DNA from 3 places in the Paenibacillus anseongensis genome. Region 1 is predicted to be linked to each of the others. Evidence: riboswitches for the same ligand, from Rfam matches in the RefSeq annotation. Region 1 holds a riboswitch; each other region holds the start of a gene.

Region 1 (5,511 bases):
GTGCGTATGCGGTGTATGTAGACGTCGGGAAGAGTACTCTGTGAACGACTTTCCGTCATAGAGCAGATCCGTAGCATAAACCGAATCCGCTTCATGACCGCCTTTGATCATCACATGCTGACAGCCGTATGCATGGATTATCCTTGCTGCTTGCTGACGCGACTCGCTATCTGTGATCGATATCCCGCTAAGCGCCTCCGCTTCCGGAATGTTTGGCGTGACCACGTCAGCCAGCGGCAGCAGATACTCAATCATGGCGTCTATCGCCTCTTGTTGAAGCAAAGAGGCGCCGCCTTTGGCGATCATGACGGGATCAACGACAACCCTCTCCCATTTGTAGCTTTTTATCGCTGCTGCTACGATTTGGATGATTTCAGATGAGAATAACATCCCGGTTTTGAGCGCATCCGGTCGCAAATCAGCTCCGATGGACGCTAACTGCTGTTCCACCGCCTGGGCGCTCATCGGGAACACGCCTTGAACGCCGAGCGTGTTCTGCGCGGTCACGGCCGTAATCACCGACATGCCGTAGACGCCCAGCTCTTGGAACGTCTTTAAATCGGCCTGAATTCCTGCTCCCCCTCCGCTATCGGAGCCGGCGATGGTCAGAGCTTTATATATGGACATCTGAGCTTCCCCTTTCATGTCGTTAAAAACTTAGGTCAATTAGCGCCGTTCGGATGAGACGGCCTTTTTCGACAGCTCGCTGGCGGTAGCAGCCGTTCTCCTGCCCGAGACGGCCTTTTCGGCTCTCTTGAGCCAGCCTGCTCGCCCATTAATCACCGCCTAGCCGACGAGAAAGCCTTTTTCGACAGCTCGCTGGCGGTAGCAACCATTCTCCTGCCCGAGTCGGCCTTTTCAGCTCTCTCGAGCCAGCCTTCTCGCCCGTTGATCACCGCCCAGCCGCCGAGAAAGCCTTTTTCGACCGCTAGCTGGCGGCAGCGCCAGTTGACGGCCTTTCCGCCCATCCTACACTCGGCTAAAACCATCCATCGGACTGCTCGCCGAAGCATAACGTTTCTTTGGAATTCGGCCTGCCTTGAAGCCGGCGCGTCCCGCTTCAATAGCGAGCTTCATAGCATACGCCATTTTGACCGGATCCTTGGCACCCGAAACCGCTGTGTTCAGCAGCACGCCATCTGCGCCCATCTCCATCGCCAGTGCTGCGTCCGAAGGAGCGCCAATTCCTGCATCGACGATGACAGGCACCGTTGCTTGCTCAATAATGAAGCTCAGGTTGAGCGGATTGATAATGCCCTGCCCTGTGCCAATTGGTGAAGCTCCCGGCATGATGGCATGCACTCCGAGCGTTTGCAGGCGCTTAGCCAACAACACGTCATCCGACGTATACGGCAGTACGATGAAGCCCTCTTCAAGCAGCATCTCCGATGCTTTTAATGTTTCAACAGGGTCAGGCAGCAGCGTCATCTCATCGCCAATCACTTCTACCTTAATCATGTCGCAAAGCCCGGATGCCTTCGCCAATTTGGCGATGCGCACCGCTTCTTCCGCTGTTTTGGCCCCTGCCGTGTTCGGCAGCAGTGTGAAGTTCGACACATCCAGCATGGATAAGAAATTCGGCTGACTCGCCTCAAAAATATTCATCCTACGCACCGCAAACGTCAAAATCTGCGATTCGCTCACATCAACAGCCTGCTTCTGAATATCAAAATTCGGGAATTTGCCTGTGCCTAACAGCAGTCTTGAACGAAATTCATATGGTCCGATTTTTAACATGGTTAATTATCCCCCTCCAACAAAATGAACGATTTCGATTTTATGTCCTTCCGCTAACTCCGTTTTCACATGATCTTCTTTTTGTAAAATGTTCTGATTATGCTCGACAACGAGCATTTTCTCCTGCAGCTCAAAATGGGCAAGCAGCTCTTCAATCGTACGAATCGCATCCGGAACCTCGACGCTCTGGCCGTTAATGTGCAGCTTCAATACCGTGCAGCTCCTCTCCTTGTAGTCGCCCGCTTTCCAAGCGCTTGGACGTTCCCGACAGATCGGGGCAGAATGCATCCAAATTCGGCTGCAAGTTACTCGCGTCCTCGCCTGATACAAGCTGAGCGATGATCTTCCCCGTGATCGGGCTGAGCAAAATCCCGTTGCGATAATGCCCGCAGGCCGCAAATAAGCCCTCATACATCGGGACTTTGCCGATGTACGGCATGCCGTCTGGCGTCTGCGGACGCAGGCCTGACCAAGCCTTCTCCCACTCGGCTTCAACGATTGCGGGCATTAATTGCTTCGCTCGCTCCATCAGCTCGGCGAGCCCAGCTAGTGACACCTTGCGGTCGTAGCTATTCGGCACAACTGTCGCGCCGACGAGGAGTCGTCCTCCCGCTTTGGGGACAATATAGCACCCTGGCGTGAACAGGGTTTTCTGCAGCTCGCGCTTTTCGGCGAGAACCGAGAAGCACTCCCCCTTCACGGGATACACCGGTAGGTCGATCCCGCTGCCGACGAGGAGCTGGCCGCTCCATGTCCCGGCCGCCACAACAACGTGCTCGCTATACAGCGGCCCCTCGCTCGTCATGACGCCGATGACGCGATCGCGCTCCGTCAGCAGCCCTTGCACGTTGGCGAATTCCTGCAGCTTCGCCCCGAACACCCGCGCTGCCTGCGCGAATGCCGCCGCCAGCTGCGGCGCCTCCACCTGCCCATCCTCGGGCAGGTACAATGCTCCGCGCGTCGCTCGGCTCAGCGCGGGTTCGAGTGCTGCGGCTGCGGCTGCGCTCAGCCACTCCGCTCTTTCACCCGCTGTGCGCTGGAGTTTCTCCCTCGCGCGCAGCTCTTGCTCCTGAGCGTCGCTGAGCGCGACGTTCAGGAGCCCTTCACGGACGAGACCGATGTCGATGCCCGTGAGGCTCTTCAGTTCCCCGCTCAGTTCGGGGAACATCGCTCTGCTTTGCCGGGCCCACTGGAACAGGGGCCCGGTGTCCTCCATCTCGGACTGCGCTCCGAGCATGCCGGCTGCGGCAGCCGAGGCCTCCGTCCCTAACCTGCTGCGCTCCAGCAACGTGACGGACTGGCCTCGCTTCGCCAAGTGATAGGCGATCGATGCGCCTATCACGCCTCCGCCAACGATGATAACGTCACTCGTATGCTTCAAGTCTCTCACCTCTAGTTTCTTCTTGCTGCTGCAACTCTTGGATGTAAGCTTTTACGGTTTCCACGGGGTCATCCGCCTCCCAAATGCCGCTCATCACTGCGATGCCGGAAGCTCCTGCAGCCAGCACAGGCCTTACTCTTGCAGGTGTTATACCACCGATAGCGATGACTGGAATCGTTACCTGCCGGGCAACATTCCCCAGTTGTTCAAGCCCTCTTGGCTCAACCCCCAGCTTGGAATTCGTTGCGAAAATATGCCCATACAAGACATAATCCGCCCCTTCGCGCTCGCGTCTGACAGCTTCCTCCGTGCTATGTACAGAGACTCCTGTGCGATGCGCACTTTGATAGCTATCTCTTATCTCCAGCAGCTGCGGAGAGCTTTCGGGAAGGTGCAAACCGCCAAGTCCGGCTGCAGTTGCCATCCAGGGATAACCGTTGATACAAAGGGTTTGCGCGGGTAAACCTTGTTCCAACAAATACTGTACGCCCATAAAAACTTCATCCATCGGCTTATTTTTCTCACGGATATGAATGGCTGTGACATAAGGATGGATCCGGGTTGCAATCGCAGCCATCTCCTTCCATGCCAACTTGCCATTCGATATCACATGCAGCTCGCGCTCGGACATGGAAGCCCGCCTCCTCACTTTTTAAACCGATGTATCGATAGGCAGTGCAGCCTGGTGCGGCAATCAAGACGCAAAAAAACCACTTTTCCTAAGAAAAGTGGTTGTAGGTTGCCCGCATAATAAACATGCAAAAATGAGGCGCCAAAGTCCGGTTTCCACTTTCCTCCGCTGGTATGACCCAGTTCAGGTTCAAAGGGTTCAGATTGCTCTGTCTCAGCCTTGCGGCGCCCCTAGGGATACATTCGTATTCATTTGTTCATTATCATAACACGGTATCCAGTCGATGGAAATAAAAATTTCCAACCTATCTTATCCTAGTCACCCGAAGCTATAGCTCTTATAATAGGGAGAACGTAACTCTCGGCCTTTATTATCCATTGTCAGGAAGGATGAACACCCAGATGCTAGCTCAATTGAATCGCCAACTGGAAAAAATCTTGCCGCTCATCACACCTGTCAGCGTGCTTATCGGTGTTCTGCTCGGCAGTCATTTATCCGGCTTTACCTTCTTATCGCCTTGGCTGTTTGCCTTTATGACATTCTCAGGCAGCATCAGCTCCAGCTTCAAGGAATTTGTTAAAGTGATCGTCCAGCCCTTCCCTCTTATCGCTACCCTGCTAATTTTACATGTCGGTATGCCGCTGCTTGCGCTTGGACTCGGTCACGCCGTTTACAGCTCGGAACCGTTAACCATCACAGGACTCATTCTGGCTGCAGCCATTCCAACAGGGATTACAAGCTTCGTGTGGGTCGCCATTTATCGGGGAAACATCGTGCTGACCCTATCCATTATTCTCATGGATACCGTTCTTTCACCGTTTGTTGTGCCCTATACACTCTCTGCACTGGTCGGTACGAAAGTCCAGATGGACACTTTTGCCATGATGCAAGGTCTATTCTTCATGATCGTCGTCCCGTCTTTACTGGGCATGCTGCTTAATCAATGGACGAAAGGCAAAATCAAAGAGCAGTGGAGCGGCCGTCTAGGTCCTTTTTCGAAAATATGCATGGGCATCGTTGTCGCAATTAACAGCTCTGTTATCGCGCCATACTTGCGTGATTTTAATGCCAAACTGCTTGGTTTGGCCGGTTTTGTACTAGCCCTCGCTTCTCTCGGCTACATCCTGGGATGGATCGTCGCCAAGCTGATGAAGTGGGAGCAGGATGTCGTTGTGGCGCTTACATTTAACAGCGGGATGCGGAATATTAGCGCCGGCGCCGTGCTTGCTGTAGCGTACTTTCCGCCTCCGGTGGCGATTCCCGTTGTGCTCGGGATGCTGTTCCAGCAGTCGCTGGCGTCGTTATTCGGTTTTTTATTAAACAGAAAATACGCTTTGAAAAGCGATAGACCTAATCTAACTGTGAATCGAGCCAAACAAGTTTAATGGAGGAGCTGCCTGTGCAGCTTCTTTTTTGCATGCTCTTTTACACACTCAGCCATTTTTAAGCTAACATTTATCTCCTATTCAGCTTCCCTTCTCTTTTTTTTCATAATTGAGCCGTACAATGAAAATGAAATGGAAGATTATCGACAGGAGTGGTACATAGACATATGAAAATTAAAATGAAACAAATAGCCGGCTTATGCATCCTTCTTCCCGCTTTGCTCAGCGCTTGCGGCAACCAAGCTTCCCCTCAGCAAGCAGCGGCAAGTACAGCACAACCTCAAGCGAGCGCACAAGCTTCACCGGATGCGAAACAGCAGGGGCAGAACCGTCCCGCGATGAGTCAGGCGCAGAGACAGTTGTTCAGCACCTTCCAA
Region 2 (5,511 bases), on a different contig from region 1:
CCGGATGATTTACTTTCTCCCTGTGATCACGCCATGGGTCGCAGGGGGCATGATCTGGCTGTGGATTTACAACAATGAATACGGCCTGCTGAACTGGATTTTGCATATGCTCGGACTCCAACCGGTCGATTGGATACGCAGTGGGAAATGGTGGTTAGTTATTGGTTCAATTGCACTTGTAAACATCTGGAAGGGCGCAGGATATTCCATGGTTCTTATTTTGGCGGGCATGCAGAATATCTCCCAAGAAATGCTGGAAGCGGCGCGGATGGATGGGGCGACGGGGTGGACGCTTTTTACCAAAATAACGATGCCGATCGTGTCCCCCATGGTGTACATGGTCATGATCCTTTCAACGATCTCCGCTTTTCATGCGTTTGATGTGTTTCTAGTCATGCTTGGTGATGTCATTTCTGTCGCCGACCGGAATATGGTGCCTAACATATTGATATACCGCGATTCCTTCCTGAATTTTAAAATGGGCAGCGCATCCGCCATGGCATGGGGATTGTTCCTCGTCATTCTAGCCATCAGCATTGTACAGAAGGTAACGGAAAAGAGGTGGGTGCATTATGAATAATGCCTACACCAGTCTGAAAGTTGCCGCTTATGCGATTTTAGGCATCGGTTCCGTTCTTATGCTTGTTCCTTTTCTATACATGCTCTCAACATCATTGACAGCAGCAGGCTCGGAACTAACGCTGCCTCCCAAACTGATTCCGGACCCGTTCGTCTGGAAAAATTACCGGCAGGTCTGGATCGAAGTGAATTTTCTGCAGTACACGATGAACAGCATTTTTGTCACGATCATGGATTTAATTGGAACCGTAGCTTCCTGCGCGATCGTAGCTTATGGGTTGGCATTTTTTCAATTTCGCGGCAGGAACCTGATATTTTTGGCTATGCTTGGCACAATGATGCTGCCATCCCAAATTACGATGATTCCAACGTATTTTATCTGGAAATCCCTCGGCGCGCTTGATACGTATTATCCGCTCATTGTGAGGAGCTTCCTTGGCGGGGCCTTTGGCATCTTCCTGCTGCACCAATTTTATAAAACACTCCCGAAGGAACTGTATGACGCGGCTTGGGTGGATGGGGCGAACCCTTGGAAAATTTTCTATAAGATCTATCTTCCGTTAGCCAAACCGGCCTTGTCCGCACTAGCTGTATTCACCTTCATCAGCGCTTGGAATAACACATTAGAACCGCTTATTTATTTGCAAAATAAACAGATGTTTACCCTGCCACTTGGGCTCCTTTTCCTGAAAAACGAAGTTCAAAACCGGATGACCCTGATCATGGCTGGTGCCGTCATCACCATTGTCCCTGTCCTTGTCGTATTTCTCTTTGCGCAAAAATATTTCGTTCAAGGCATCGCTTCAACTGGATTGAAAGGCTGACTTTACGGAACTCCAACAAATGGCCCGCATAGGGAAAAGGAGAGTGACTACAGCTATGTCTAAACAATCTAACCAATCGCATGAAATGGAAGAAGCGGCTACTCCGGTAGATGCAGAGGGAGCAGCAGAGAGGGAAGGACATAAGGAGCCATTAATTAGCCGCAGGAAATTGCTGGCTACGCTAGGGATAGGAGGAATTGCTGCTGTCTCCGGCGGATTATGGCAGGTAGCAGGTCAGTCTACCGCCTTTGCCAGCGACCAATCCGTTACAAGCTCTGTATATGGCATGGCGATTAAAAAACGAAAAACCGAGCTGCTTGAGATTCTGGACACGAAATTCTGCATCGCAGTTAAGTTGGAGGACCTGAGGGTCGAGCTCGAACCTGATCCTACGCTTGCTTATTACGTAACAAACGAGATGCAGGAGGGCTTTTTCCGTTATGACCCGAACGACACTACATCTGTAGATAACACGGGAACCGTACTTGTGTCTTCTAACGGCAAGCGGTTCAAACGAATCTACGGGGATACACTGATGGCTTCTTGGTTCGGCACCAAAGGAGATGGCGTAACGAATGACACGCTGTCTTTACAGACAGCGCTAAATACCGCGTCCGGCCACAAACTGTTTATTCCCAAGCAGCGGGCGGGCTATTATTTAACAGGCCAATTGTTCATTCCGAGTCAAATTGCGATTGAATTTGAGCCGGGGACCGTCATACAAGCAGTAGATACACTGAGCAAAGTAGGGCCTGTCTATGAACGATTGATCCGCATCAAAACCGTCAAAGACGTGTATATCAACGGAAACGGCTCAACGTTACGTATGAACAAGGCGGCGTATACGACAGGTGAACAAGCTCATATTTTTGACATCAGCGGTTCGGAGAATATTGTTATTGAGAATATCAACGCGAATGACAGCGGCGGAGATGGCTTTTATATCGGCTATTTCGAATCGACGGTCGGTTTCTGCCGGAATATTGTGCTCCGTAATTGCCGCGCGGATAATAACCGAAGACAAGGACTCTCTGTAATCTCCGTAGACGGTCTCACCGTGGAGGAATGCCGTTTCTCGGGCACGAAAGGAACAGCTCCGCAGAGTGGAGTCGATATTGAACCGAATGGCCAACTTGATTTGCTGAAAAATATTCGGTTCATCCAATGTGTGGCGGATGGAAATACAGGCCGGGGCTTCCTGGTCACTTTGTTGAAACCAACGGCTGCCAGTGAGCCCATCGATATCGTGTTTGATAAATGCAAAACGAAAGGGAATTCGTTTGGTTTCTCCATGAATTATGGTGGAGATGGCACGAAAGCCGTACAAGGTGAAATCAAACTGATTGATTGCATCGCGGAAAGTGAGCAGTACGCCGGATTCTCGGACTTATCTTTCTCGGCCGACGGCGCGAAGCGCTCCTATATTCGGTGCCGGGCGATAAACTGTAACACGGTTAACCAGCCGGAAGACCCTTATGGTTATGGCTCCTCGTTCATCCTCACAACGGTGCCGTCGCAGGTAAGAACCGCGATCGGAAACGCGGTTTATAGGGATTGCGAATCCGTAGATACGCGTCAGGTTCCGCTGATTAAGCGTGGATTCTCGTTAAAGAAAAATAACGCAGAATTGCTGCGGAACGTCTCCTATTTGGGCTGCTCCATCAAAGGCGGAGGCCAAAAGCTCTATGCCATAGACCCCTCAGCCGAGGATATCTATGCCGTCAAACAGCCGCTGCCTATTCAAGCGTATCCTTCTTCCGGATCCGTCACTTTTGATTACATAGGCTTCAAAATCACCAACGCTGGCGCATCCGCTGAGGTCACCTTGCTGCTGCCAACAGCGAAAGCCAGCGTCACGTACACATTTTTTGTGGAAGCTCCGTATCAGCTTAATTTGCAAACACAAACGGGGAAGACGATTCTGACACCCTTAGGGGGTAAGACCCTGATTGGAACCAACCTGCAAGGCAATTCTATCGTGCTGACGGGCCGCTCAGATGGACAGTGGGAGATTTCAGGCATGGTAGGGGATTGGCTGCAATAGCAGGTTGTGGTAAGATTTGACTTGACAATTGAATCGTATTGAACACTAGGGGTGCTGTTATAGCTGAGAAAGACGTTCGTCTTAACCCTTACACCTGATCTAGGTAATGCTAGCGAAGGGAAGTGGTTGTTTGTCGTTTGGGTACTGTCATAACGCGGCCGCTTTCTATCAGAAAGCGGTTTTTTTGTTTGACTACTAGATTAATTAAAAGGGGATAAGACAATGACTTTTTCTGAACGTTTATATGAGCGGCTGCAACCGGTATGGCGGAGAAACCACGCCCATTCGTTTGTTCAGGGAATGGGAGACGGCACGTTAGAATTGGAGAAATTTCGCTTTTATATGATTCAAGACTATGTGTATTTAAAAGATTACGCCAAACTGTTCGCGTTAGGAGCGGTCAAATCGGATGATTTGGCGGTTATGGGTAAGTTTGCTGCTCTGTTGGACTCCACATTGAATGAAGAAATGTCCCTTCACAGGGCATATGCCGCTCGCTTCGGGATCACGGAGGAGGAGTTGGAACAGGCCAAACCTTCCCCGATTACTTTGGCTTATACGCATTATATGCTGCATACGGCGCAAAACGGATCGTTAGCCGAGTTAACCGCGGCGCTCCTTCCTTGCATGTGGAGTTATTCAGAAATCGGCAAAGAGCTAAGTCGATTGCCCGGAGCGAGCGAACATTCCTATTATGGAGACTGGATTAAGATGTACAGCTCGGAAGAGTTCGGAGGGTTAGCGCAGTGGTGCATCGGGCTGCTCGATCAGCTCGCCGAAGGGAAGCCGGAAGCCGAACTCAATAGGCTGGAAGAGATTTTTCTGAACACGACGCGGTATGAATATATGTTCTGGGAAATGGCTTACCGGATGGAAAGCTGGCCTGATGACTAGAAATTCAAGGAGATTGCCACTTGGCAACTCCTTTTTTTGTTCTTTCAGGCAGTTCTAAAATTATGTCTTGACTAATATATATTCTAATTATAGAATAACTAACGTTATATAAATTATTCATAGGAGTGATTCACATGCATATTTTGTCCATCGTGCTTCAAATTATTTTAGGGATCGGGTTTCTGCTGTTTGGTTTCATGAAATTCGGCAGCAAACAGATGGTAGACGAGTTCAAGCGCTATCGGTTATCGTCGGGAATGAGGATTTTTACTGGTTTAGTAGAAGTGCTGTCGGCCGCTATCATTATTATCGGCATTTGGGTAAGTCCGTATGCCTTAATCGGTGCTATTCTTATGGCAATCACCATGTTTGTTGCGGCTCTTGTCCACTTGGTTCGCGTGAAAGATCCAGCTGGTAAAGCCATGATGCCCATCTTTCTTTTCATATTGGCCGTAATCGTCATTGTTTTGAACTGAAGCAAAGGACATTCGATTTTTTCTAATTGAAATTCCTGAGGAAGTCGAATATCCTTGTGTATAAGAAAGCAAGATAAGGTGGTTGGCGTATGACTGAACGCGATAAAGAGGGTATAGAGCTCGATTTAAGGCTTATACGCGTCATAAGAAAAATGGTAAAAGAGTTGTTTGGCAGCATGGAGCGAAGCATTGATAGCTTTGATCTCAGTATCGAAACGTTCCAGATTCTTGAGTTTCTTTACAATAAAGGTCCACATCCCATACAGAAAATTAGCGACACGTTCTCGATTCCAAGCGGGAGTATCACTTATGTGGTGGATAAGCTTGAGAAGAAAGGATTCGTGGAACGCCTTCCTATTCCAGGTGATCGCCGCAAGGTGAATGTGGTGTTGACCGGCGAAGGGCGAAGTTATTTTGATACGATTTTTCCAACTCATGTCCAAGCGATCTCCGACGATTTGTCCTTTGTGACGGATGAAGAGAAGCATGAACTCATTGTTCTGCTTAAGAAAATTGGATACGGCATTAAGAATCGTCAAAGCGATGCAAACGGTACTGAATTGGACAATAAGTCAGAACCTTTGGAATGACACAAAAAACGACCCTCTAACTGAAACAAGAGGGTCATTTTTATCAATAAAAATATCCTATTTTTATAATATATATAATATTAACATTCATATCTGGTATAGAT
Region 3 (5,511 bases), on a different contig from region 1:
ATAACGGGAGCTCGTCTACTTGGATCGATTACATCGTTCCGCCGCCACGGCGCACTTCAGGCGGGATCTTCTCAGGACCTTTATCGATATACTGGTAAATGAAGGTTCCCACGCTGGCTTCGTCAAACTTAGGAAGCTGCATCGTTTTCGTCCAGGCGGTTACGACAACCTCTTTATCGCTGGGCACATCCGGGTTAGGTACAGCTAGCACACCGGCGCCAGCTTGTTTGAAATGGCTCAAATAGTCGAGGCGATCCTTGAGTTCTTGAGGCGCATCGGGATGGTAGTAGATGATGATGTCGCCGTGCTCCAGGTTATGGACAAGCATCGCATATGTCGGTCTTTCCTTGTAAAAACCAAACTTTAAATCATGCGGGCTATGCGTGCCTGAAGTTGGGATTTTCATCTCGTAGGTCAGCATACCTTCATCATGATTGCGCCCGTAATCCTTATCCGTCGTAACTTCGATAGGCGCATTGTAATTAAGTTTTTCGACGCTATATTTGTTGGATGAGGTCTGGATCAGAGAAGTTCCTAAAGAGCAAACCGCTAAAATGATAAGAGCATGAGACAGCAGCATCCAAGTCTTGTGCTTTTTGTGCAGAGCCTGCTTCTCGGCTTTTTTCAGCTTGCTCGTGTTCGCTTTGTTCGTCTTCGCGGCAAGCGCGTAACCAATGACGGCCAAAATGAAGAGTGCTGCCCCTATATAAAGCAAAATTGCAGTAAGATTTGACCCGTTCTGCATGGTGGTAGTATCCATTTGATATGAGCTCCTTTACGTTAATAATCCGTCATACACTACATATTGTAGTTTCGATAGTGGCAAGAAGTCAAATTCTTTGTAAAGATCCCGTTTTGGGCATAAAAAAAGGAGGATTTTCCCTTTCAATTGTTGAATCATGTAAGTAAATGTCTATTTTTGTAGAAAAATTTATAGAAAAGAGGGGGGATGACCAAATGACAGCACAAATGCTGGAACTACATAAAAGAAACGGGTTAATGGTGAAGCTGTTATGGGCTTGTTTGGTGTTAGGAATGGGGGCTTCCTATAGATCCATGGGAGTTGTTATGACGCTGCTGACTTTTGGAGCGCCTATTGCGGTCATTTGCACGCTGCTGATCTGGAGGAAAATCGGGGTCACTTACACCAAATATATCATTGCCATAGGCCTTAATGTGATTTCATATTTCTTCATGACGCATAATCACGCTTTGTCCAGCATGCTTATCTTGTATTTAAGTTTAGCGCTGGTCTCCTTGTATATGGATTATAAGCCGTTATTGCTTAATGGCGTTATCGGAATCGTTAATTTGAACTATTTCTGTTCCACGTTGTCGGGTCCAATTGACTATATTGCTATCAATGCTTTTTATGTTCTAATCATCATTACGCTAATAGGTCAAGGCCAGATAGGATTCCGATTATTAAGCCGTGTAGCCCAGAGTGCTAGGGAGTCCGAGGTATCACGGATGAAGACAGAAGAGGTTCTGGCAGGCGTCCGTACGACAACAGAGGCGCTGGGAACTTCCAGTAATACGCTTCATGAAAATGCCTCCGTGACAGGCAGAATCACAGAAGAAGTCGTTGCGGCTTTTCAGGAAATTTCCATCGGCATTGAATCTCAAGCCACTTCCATTACAGACATTACAACGGCTATCCAAGATGTAAATGAGACGGTGGAGATGACCTCTTCCGCATCGAACACGATGAGCAGCAGATCCCGGGATACAGCCCGCATGACGAATGAAGGCAAGAGCCAGATGGAAGATCTGACGCATAAAATCAAGGATATTACTGTGATCGTAACGGAAACGTCGAGCATCATGAATGAAGTGAACGAAGAAAATGTGAAAATCGGAAATATCGTGACAACGATTGCCGATATCGCGAATCAAACGAATCTTCTGTCGCTCAATGCGTCCATCGAGGCAGCTCGAGCCGGGGAACATGGCAAAGGGTTTGCCGTAGTTGCCGGTGAGATTCGGAAGCTTGCAATGAACGCTCATGTAGCTTCAACGGATATCTCGGAGATTCTAGGCTCCATTCAGCAGAAAGTGGAGACCGCAGTTGAGAAGGTCGCCATCGGCAAACTGGCAGTAGAATCGGGCAGAAAATCAGCGGAAAGTGTTGATCAGTTATTCGAGGTTATTAACACGAATACAGCTGAGGTCATGGAGCAAGCGGAGAATTTGCAGCGCATGAACCAGCAGTTGCAATTGTCTTCCCAGAAGGTGGCCGAGGAGATGACATCCGTGGCAGCGATAACGGAAGAGTCCGCCGCATCCGTGCAGCAAGTGCTTGCTAGCGCGGAAGTACAGCAGAAACGGGTGGAAGATATTGTTGACAGCATCCGCCAGTTATATGGATTAACACTGGATTTAAAACTTTTGATGGATAAATAATTTCTCCAAAGGCATTGCCAAATATCGAGTAATCCGCTACAGTTAAGCCAAATGAATAGCAACACGGGTGCTTGATGAAGTCAGGCTGAGATAGTGGCCCTATGCCACTGACCGTTAATCTGATCTGGGTAATGCCAGCGTAGAGAATTGGAGTGCCTCTTTCTGCACTAATTTTATGCCTGCCGCATCCCGGTAGGCTTTTTTTGTCGTGTTCGCCTATCTCATTTTAACAAAAAAGGTATCCAGGAAAAGGAGTGGGAAGAAGAAATGGCACAAAAAGGAACAGGAGCAAAAGGGTTAAAATTGACCGATATTTTGGTCACCATCGTGATCGCGGCGGTATTTGGGGTGATTTATCGCATATGGGGACCTATGTATGATCTTCTAAAACCGATCGGTCTGCACGCGGAGCAGTTAAGCTACGGCATGTGGTTCATGGCGGCTACATTTGCTTTCCTCGTTATTCGTAAACCAGGCGTCGCCTTATTAGCTGAAGTTGCAGCCGCGACGATTGAGGCTCTTTTTGGAGGATCATGGGGAGTATCGACGCTTGCGTATGGCATTCTTCAAGGGCTTGGCGCAGAGCTGGTCTTCGCGTTTTTCTTGTATCGCCGGGCGAATGTGGGTGTAACCGTTCTAGCGTCCTTCGCATCCGCAGCGCTTTCTTTGCTTGTAGATAAGTATTATGGCTATATCGATCAGCTAACATTCTGGAATTATTGCTTATTTATTGGGCTTCGTCTTGCAGGCTCCGCCATTATAGCTGGTGTATTCGCCTATTACTTGGCTAAAGCATTAGCTCGCACTGGCGTGTTGAACTTGGTTCGACCGGTTTCAAAGAACGATTACGATGTACTCGGGTAATGCCTATGAGCGAGGGCATTGGGGTTACCAATCTGCGCTTAAAATATCCGGGTAACGAGGTTCCCCTGTTATTTCAAGGGGTTTCCTTTTCGGTGATGCCGGGGGAAAAAGTGCTGCTGCTCGGGCCAAGCGGTTGCGGGAAATCGACACTGCTCCAAGTGCTGAGTGGGATCGTCCCCGATATTATCGAGATTCCGCTGAAAGCGGATAAGCTTGTCACACCAAGCCGCTGGGGGTACGTGTTTCAAGATCCGGACGCTCAGTTTTGCATGCCATATGTGGATGAGGAAATTGCTTTCGTATTGGAAAATAGGCAAATCCCCCGTGAGGAAATGCCGGAACGGATCGCGCATTATCTGAGCTTAGTGGGTTTGCAGTTGGAAGACGATCACACCTTAATCAACCAATTGTCGCAGGGAATGAAGCAGCGGTTGGCGATTGCAAGCGTCCTTGCTTTGGAGCCAGAAGTGCTTTTTCTAGATGAGCCTACGGCGTTATTGGATGAGGAGGGCACGGGGCTTGTTTGGGAAACGATCCGGTCCATTAGCGCGGACAAAACCTTGGTCATTGTGGAGCATAAAATCGGTGGTATTCTCGATCTCATCGACCGTCTGATAGTCATCTCTCCGGAAGGAGAGATTCTGGCTGATGGTTCACCACAAGCCGTATTCAATAGGTACAAAAAGCAGCTTGCGGACTACGGGATTTGGTATCCGGGCGTTTGGAACGAACTCAACATGGAACGCTTAAGCAGGAGCAAGTTGCCCGCGGAAGTCGAAGCTGATGCTGAGAACCGGCAGCCGATCATGTCCTTTCGCGATTTTACCGGGCTTCGCGGCGGACAGATCAAGACCTCTGTGGATAACTTGAGCGTCTATCCCGGTGACTGGATCGCGATCATCGGTGCCAACGGTGCGGGCAAAAGCTCGCTCCTGCTCGCCATCATGCGGCTCATCCCGACCAAGGGCAGCTGCTGGATCGACGGCGTGAAGGGCAGCAAAATCGAGCAGCTTGCGGAGCAAGTCGGTTTCGTGTTCCAAAACCCCGAATTCCAGTTCGTGACGAATTCGGTGGAAGAGGAACTGCTCTACTCCCTGCCGGAGGCGGAGGGAGGGAAGGACGCCCAGCAGGCTGCTCTGGAGGAGCTGCTGCGGCAGTACGATCTGCTCGCGCTGCGCAAGCGGCATCCCTTCCAGCTCTCGATGGGCCAGAAGCGCCGCTTAAGCGTAGCTTCGGCGATGGTCCGCAGCCCGCGTATCCTGCTGCTCGATGAGCCCACCTTCGGGCTCGACGCACGCGGTACGCTGCGCATGCTGGAGCAGCTGGAACGGCTGCGCGCAGGCGGGACCGTCATCGTGATGGTGACGCACGATGAGGAGATCGTCCAACGCTGTGCCACGCGCGTTTGGCAGGTTGAGGCCGGTCGTGTGACGGAGCAGTCTGCGACTTCCGCAGCACACACCGAGGAAGGAGCGCCGATGGTATGCAAATAACGTTCACGTATCGTGAAACCTGGCTGCATCGGGTTAATCCGGGAGTGAAGCTTGTCCTATCCCTGCTTCTCTTTGTTCTTGTGGTATTCACGCATAATCTGAATACGATGATGTATTTAACAGCGGGCGCGCTGGTGCCGCTGTTCGTTTATTCAGGGCAGCCGATGCGGCGCCTGCTGCTGTATGCTTCGCCGTTCCTGCTCATCTTTATCTCCTCCGCTGCGGGGATGATGATGTTCGGCAGCGGGGACACAGAGTGGTTTCGTTTCGGATTCATCCGAATCACGGAAGAAAGCTTTTACCGCGGTCTGCATCTGGGCTTCCGCGGCTTACAGGTGGCGGCTGTCGGCTTGCTGTTCAGCCTGACGACACGTCCTGTTGCCCTGTTTTATGCGCTGATGCAGCAGTGGAAGGTCGCGCCGAAGTACGCTTACAGCTTCCTTGCCGCATTGCGCATGCTGCCGCTTATGCTCGAGGAGTTCCAGACGCTGCGCTACGCGCTTAAGGTGCGGGGCAGGAAGCAGAGACGCAGCTGGCTGACAGGCTGGTACACAGTGATGCGCATGTATGCGATACCGCTTCTTGCGCAGAGTATCCGCCGCGCTCATCGGACAGCTGTGGCCATGGAAGCGAAGCGTTTTTCCACACAAACCAAACGCACTTATTATTATCAATCCAGCTACTCCAAGTTAGATATTTATTATCTGATGTACTGGCTGCTTCTTGTTATATTCGCATTTTGGGCGGGGAC

The links. Region 1 has a riboswitch for thiamine pyrophosphate ahead of GON05_RS02540 (DUF561 domain-containing protein). Riboswitches for the same ligand answer to the same signal wherever they lie in the genome.
Region 2: another riboswitch for thiamine pyrophosphate. It lies ahead of tenA (thiaminase II); the one in region 1 lies ahead of GON05_RS02540 (DUF561 domain-containing protein).
Region 3: another riboswitch for thiamine pyrophosphate. It lies ahead of GON05_RS27285 (ECF transporter S component); the one in region 1 lies ahead of GON05_RS02540 (DUF561 domain-containing protein).

What each region holds. Positions count from the first base shown of each region.
Region 1 is NZ_WSEM01000004.1:104,933-110,443, reverse strand. Features, by position in the region: gene thiD (bifunctional hydroxymethylpyrimidine kinase/phosphomethylpyrimidine kinase) at 1-627, opposite strand, end outside; gene GON05_RS02555 (thiazole synthase) at 970-1,737, opposite strand; gene thiS (sulfur carrier protein ThiS) at 1,744-1,947, opposite strand; gene thiO (glycine oxidase ThiO) at 1,931-3,118, opposite strand; gene GON05_RS02540 (DUF561 domain-containing protein) at 3,102-3,749, opposite strand; TPP riboswitch at 3,893-3,991, opposite strand; gene GON05_RS02535 (bile acid:sodium symporter family protein) at 4,151-5,134, shown strand; gene GON05_RS02530 (hypothetical protein) at 5,302-5,511, shown strand, end outside.
Region 2 is NZ_WSEM01000016.1:593,799-599,309, reverse strand. Features, by position in the region: gene GON05_RS18985 (carbohydrate ABC transporter permease) at 1-580, shown strand, start outside; gene GON05_RS18980 (carbohydrate ABC transporter permease) at 573-1,403, shown strand; gene GON05_RS18975 (right-handed parallel beta-helix repeat-containing protein) at 1,459-3,447, shown strand; TPP riboswitch at 3,485-3,585, shown strand; gene tenA (thiaminase II) at 3,670-4,341, shown strand; gene GON05_RS18965 (DoxX family protein) at 4,476-4,817, shown strand; gene GON05_RS18960 (MarR family winged helix-turn-helix transcriptional regulator) at 4,907-5,407, shown strand.
Region 3 is NZ_WSEM01000023.1:200,878-206,388, reverse strand. Features, by position in the region: gene GON05_RS27300 (AraC family transcriptional regulator) at 1-4, shown strand, start outside; gene GON05_RS27295 (DUF3105 domain-containing protein) at 29-760, opposite strand; gene GON05_RS27290 (methyl-accepting chemotaxis protein) at 958-2,403, shown strand; TPP riboswitch at 2,457-2,566, shown strand; gene GON05_RS27285 (ECF transporter S component) at 2,671-3,267, shown strand; partial or broken gene GON05_RS40140 (ABC transporter ATP-binding protein) at 3,351-3,749, shown strand; gene GON05_RS40135 (ABC transporter ATP-binding protein) at 4,005-4,760, shown strand; gene GON05_RS27275 (energy-coupling factor transporter transmembrane component T family protein) at 4,751-5,511, shown strand, end outside.